2 regions of the Allobosea sp. P1_B10 genome follow, and region 2 is predicted to be linked to the other one. Evidence: predicted binding sites of a transcription regulator. Region 2 holds the regulator's gene; the other holds the start of a gene.
The links. Region 2 encodes HrcA, which represses chaperone genes, less so after heat shock. Its sites were predicted from a motif close to GTTAGCACTCNCNNNNNGNGAGTGCTAAC; they were not measured.
Positions count from the first base shown of each region.

Region 1: groES (co-chaperone GroES) is a predicted target of HrcA. The motif match lies at 1,425-1,453, and genes of this name have one in related genera.

Region 1 covers NZ_JBFTZP010000007.1:202,885-205,280, reverse strand. The annotation lists gene AC1D2L_RS16510 (DMT family transporter) at 1-263, shown strand, start outside; gene AC1D2L_RS16505 (PaaI family thioesterase) at 267-758, opposite strand; gene AC1D2L_RS16500 (MarR family winged helix-turn-helix transcriptional regulator) at 823-1,278, opposite strand; gene groES (co-chaperone GroES) at 1,521-1,808, shown strand; gene groL (chaperonin GroEL) at 1,854-2,396, shown strand, end outside.
Region 2 covers NZ_JBFTZP010000003.1:482,815-485,210, forward strand. The annotation lists gene rph (ribonuclease PH) at 1-264, opposite strand, end outside; gene hrcA (heat-inducible transcriptional repressor HrcA) at 505-1,587, shown strand; gene AC1D2L_RS09665 (ankyrin repeat domain-containing protein) at 1,587-2,246, shown strand; gene AC1D2L_RS09670 (DUF3297 family protein) at 2,344-2,396, shown strand, end outside.

The DNA.
Region 1 (2,396 bases), on a different contig from region 2:
TCGCCTTCGTGCCGATGACGGCGGGCGACCTCGCGGCCTATGCGTTGGCCGGCGCACTGGCGGTCGGCGGCCATTTCATGCTGGTCTCCGCCTTCGCACGAGCCGAGGCGTCGCGGCTTGCGCCGCTCGAATATACGGCCCTGATCTGGGCGAGCCTCCTGGGCTACCTGATGTTCGGAGAGGTGCCTGAGATCACGACCTATGCCGGCGCGCTGCTGATCGTGGCGGGAGCGGTGGCGGTCAGCCGGCAAAAGGCGCGGTAAACCTCACGCCGGGCTCTCCCCCTTCGCCTTGGCAGGGAAGATCAGGCAGGTCTCGGTGCCGTGCGCCAGAAGCCGGCCGCGCTCGTCGAGCAGCCGGCCTTCCGTCGTCGCGATGGTACCGCCGCGGTGGATCAGCTTGCCCTCGCAGCGCACGGTGCCGCTCTCGGGCATGACGGGCCGGACGTAGTTGATCTTCATTTCCAGCGTCGTGTAGCCCTCGCCGGTCTTCAGCGTGCTGTGCGCGGCGCAGGCCATGGCAGAATCCAGGATCGTCGCGGTCCATCCGCCATGGATCGTGCCCAGCGGGTTGAAGAAGCGCGCAGATGGCTTTCCCGTGAAGACGACGCGTCCCTCCTCGACCTCGGCTATGTCGAAATCCATCGCATCGGCGAAGGGTGGGCCGGGATGCTTGCCCTCGACCATGCCACGCAGGAAGCTCAACCCGTCGCCGGCAAGCAGCACGTCGCGCGCCACCACTCCAACCGCTCTCGCCATAGCACCAGCTCCATAATGTGTAGATACACGTTACGGGTGAGCAACGGCTCAGGTCAAGCTCGGGTTAGTCCGCACGCCGGGCGACGCGGCGCAACGCTTTCAATCCGTCGCGGGTTTGGGTCCAGCGCTCCTTGCCGAGCCCACCCTCGATGCGCTCCTGCGCCGCCCGCCAAAACGGAATGGCGGCCTCGATTGCCGCCCTCCCCTTGTCGGTGACGGCATAGACCGAGGCCCGCCCCTTGCACTCGACGGGCTCGATCAATGCTTCGGCGGCGAGCAGCTGCAGGTTGCGGGTCAAAGAGGTGCGCTCGAGCGCAAAGCGTTCGGCAAGCTCGGTGACCGAGCGCCAGGCCCCCGTGCTCAGGGCCGAGAGCAGGACGAACTGCGTGATCTTCAGGCCGCTGGGGCGCATCGCCTCGTCATAGGCACGGGTCACGGCGCGCGCCGTCATGCGAACATGCAGCGCGACGCAGGAGCGCGCGATATCGTCGAGCTGCGGATCGAGAGCCGTGGTCGTCATTCCGCCATGCTAAGGCGGGACAAGGACGGAGGGAAACGCTTTGCCGTTTTCGCAATGTCGCAGGCGCCGCCCGACCCGCCGGATTCACTTTATGATCCGATGATTCCTTGACTCTCCAGGGGGCCGAGCCTATCTCCGCGGCATCGGTTGGCACTCATCAAACGAGACTGCTAACGGATGCCGGTCGGCAGTCCTACGAGACAGCGGCCGTCTGCCCCAATTCTAGAGAGGAAGACTGAACCATGAAGTTCCGTCCGTTGCATGACCGCGTCGTGGTCCGTCGCCTTGATGGCGAAGAGAAGACCAAGGGTGGCATCATCATTCCCGATACCGCCAAGGAAAAGCCCCAAGAGGGCGAAGTCATCGCCGTCGGCCCCGGTGGCCGCGACGAAGCCGGCAAGCTGACCCCGCTGGACGTCAAGAAGGGCGACCGCGTCCTGTTCGGCAAGTGGTCTGGCACCGAGGTCAAGATCGACGGCCAGGATCTCCTGATCATGAAGGAATCCGACATCATGGGCGTCATCGGCTGAACGCCTGAGACCGCCTTCCCCGAAATTTTCTAAGGAGTTGCTCTCATGGCAGCCAAAGACGTCAAGTTCTCCACCGACGCCCGCGACCGGATGCTCCGCGGTGTCGAAATCCTCGCCAACGCCGTCAAGGTGACCCTGGGCCCCAAGGGCCGTAACGTCGTCATCGACAAGTCGTTCGGCGCTCCCCGCATCACCAAGGACGGCGTCACCGTCGCCAAGGAGATCGAGCTCGCTGACAAGTTCGAGAACATGGGCGCCCAGATGGTGCGCGAAGTGGCCTCGAAGCAGAACGACCATGCCGGCGACGGCACCACGACCGCGACCGTTCTCGCCGCCGCCATCATGCGCGAAGGCCTGAAGTCGGTTGCCGCCGGCATGAACCCGATGGACCTGAAGCGCGGCATCGACCTCGCGGTCGAGGCCATCGTCGCCGACCTCAAGAAGAACTCCAAGAAGGTCACGACCAACGCGGAAGTCGCGCAGGTCGGCACCATCTCGGCCAATGGCGATGAGTCGGTCGGCCAGATGATCGCCACCGCCATGCAGAAGGTCGGCAACGAGGGTGTCATCACCGTCGAGGAAGCCAAG
Region 2 (2,396 bases):
CTGCGTGCGGCCCGACGGTTTGCCGGAGGTGACCTCGCGGCGGTTGCGCTCATGGGTGGCGCGAGGCAGCATCGCGTATTCGGCGGTGACCCAGCCCTTGCCGGTGCCGCGCAGCCAGGACGGCCCCTTTTCCTCGACGGTCGCGGCGCAGAGCACGCGCGTTTCGCCGAACGTCACCATGCACGAGCCCTCGGCATAGCGAACCACGCCGCGCTCGAGTGTGACCTTGCGCATCTCGTCGGCTGCGCGTTTGGAGGGTCGCATGGGCTTATCCTGATTGTCCTGAGTTTCGCGGCTTGTAGGCGGTTGGACAGGCGGCGGCAAGGTTTGGCGTGGGGACCGCAACGCCTCCATTCCGTCTCCCGCAGGGGAGAGGGAGGTCCCCAGGGCGCGATCAGGGACGCTCTGGACAGGGGAACTCCCGCGCTCGCTGCCGTTTTCACTTGATCCCGGATCGGGGCGAGACGACAATAACCCGATGTCAAATCGGATTTTTGCCGCGCGATGAGCGCTCATACGCCTCTGGAATCGCCCGGCGGCCTGATCGAGACCGATCAGCGCTCCCGCGAGATCTTTCGCCAGATCATCGATGGTTATCTCACCACCGGCGAGCCTGTCGGATCGCGCAACATTGCCCGCCTGCTGCCGATGACCTTGTCGCCGGCGACGGTGCGCAATGTCATGACCGATCTCGAACTGGCCGGGCTGATCTACGCGCCGCACACCTCGGCCGGGCGCCTGCCGACCGAGCGGGGCCTGCGCTTTTTCGTCGATGCGATGATGGAGGTCGGCAACCTGACCTCCGAGGAGCGTTCGCGCATTGAGGCCCAGATGAAGGCCGCCGCCAGCAACCGCACGCTGGACGGCACGCTGACCGAGGCTTCCGCGCTGCTGTCGGGACTGTCTCGCGGCGCCGGTGTCGTCGTCACCACCAAGGCCAATGCGCGGCTGAAGCATATAGAGTTCGTCAGGCTCGATCCGGCCCGTGCGCTGGTTGTACTGGTGGCAGATGACGGCACCGTCGAGAACCGCCTGCTGGCGCTGCCGCCGGGTCTGCCCGCCTCGGCGCTGACAGAGGCGGCGAACTTCCTCAACGCCCGGATCATGGGCAAGACCCTGAGCGAGGTCCGCCGCGAGATTGCCGAGCATCGCAGCGAGATGGAGCAGGAGCTGGATTCTCTGACGGCCAAGCTCGTCGAGACCGGCATCGCGACTCCGTCGGGCCCTAGCACCGACCGGCATCTGATCGTGCGCGGCCAGGCCAATCTGCTGGAGGATCTGCGCGCGCAGGAGGATCTGGAACGCATCCGCCTGCTCTTCGGCGATCTGGAGACGCAGACGGATGTGATCGACCTGCTCACCCGCGCCGAGGCCGGCGATGGCGTGCGCATCTTCATCGGCTCCGAGAACAAGCTGTTTTCGATGTCGGGCTCCTCGATGGTCGCCGCACCGTTCCGCGACGCCGAGCAGCGCATCGTCGGCGTGGTCGGGATCATCGGTCCGACCCGGCTGAACTATGCCCGCATCGTGCCGATGGTTGACTACACGGCAAAGGTGGTCGGCCGCATGCTCGACGGCGCGCGCTGATGCGCCGGCCGCTTCTGGCCGCCATCCTGATCTGCGGAGGCATGGCGATGGCTGCAATGGCGCAAGGCGGCGCGACGGGATTGCTCGAGGCCGCGTCGGCTGGCCGCACGGCCGAGGTCGCGCGGCTGGTCGCGGCGGGGAGCGATCTGGAGGCGCGCGATTCGCAAGGGCGGACGGCCTTGCTCCTGGCCGTTGCCGGAAACCACGTCGCGATTGCGAGGGCGCTGCTGGAGGCGGGCGCCAGCCCCGATGCGCAGGCCGCCAACCGCGATACGCCATGGCTTCTGGCGGGCGCATCGGGGCGCACCGAGATCGTAGCGGCGATGCTGCCCCGCAAACCCGACCTCTCGATCCGCAACCGCTACGGCGGCAATGCGCTGATCCCGGCCTGCGAGCGCGCGCATGTCGAGACCATCAAGCTCCTGCTGACCAGTGGAATCGACGTCGATCACGTCAATGATCTCGGCTGGACCTGCCTGCTCGAGATCGTGATTCTCGGCGATGGCGGCCCGCGCCACCAGGAGGCCGCGAGGCTTGTGCTTGCCGCCGGCGCCAACCCCAATCTTGCCGACAAGGACGGCGTTTCGCCGCTTCGCCATGCAAGGCAGCGTGGCCAGAACGCCGTTGCGGCGCTGGTCGAGCAGGCTGGCGGGCGCTGACATGGGCGAGGGATTTGGCTTTGTCGGCAGATGGCGCTACCTCTGCGCCCAACGCGACCCGTTCGCAGTGAAGCTTCCTACGCACAGGCCCTGACCGATGACCGACACGCTCCCCGATCGCCTCTCGTCCAACCCCAATAGCCCCTTCTA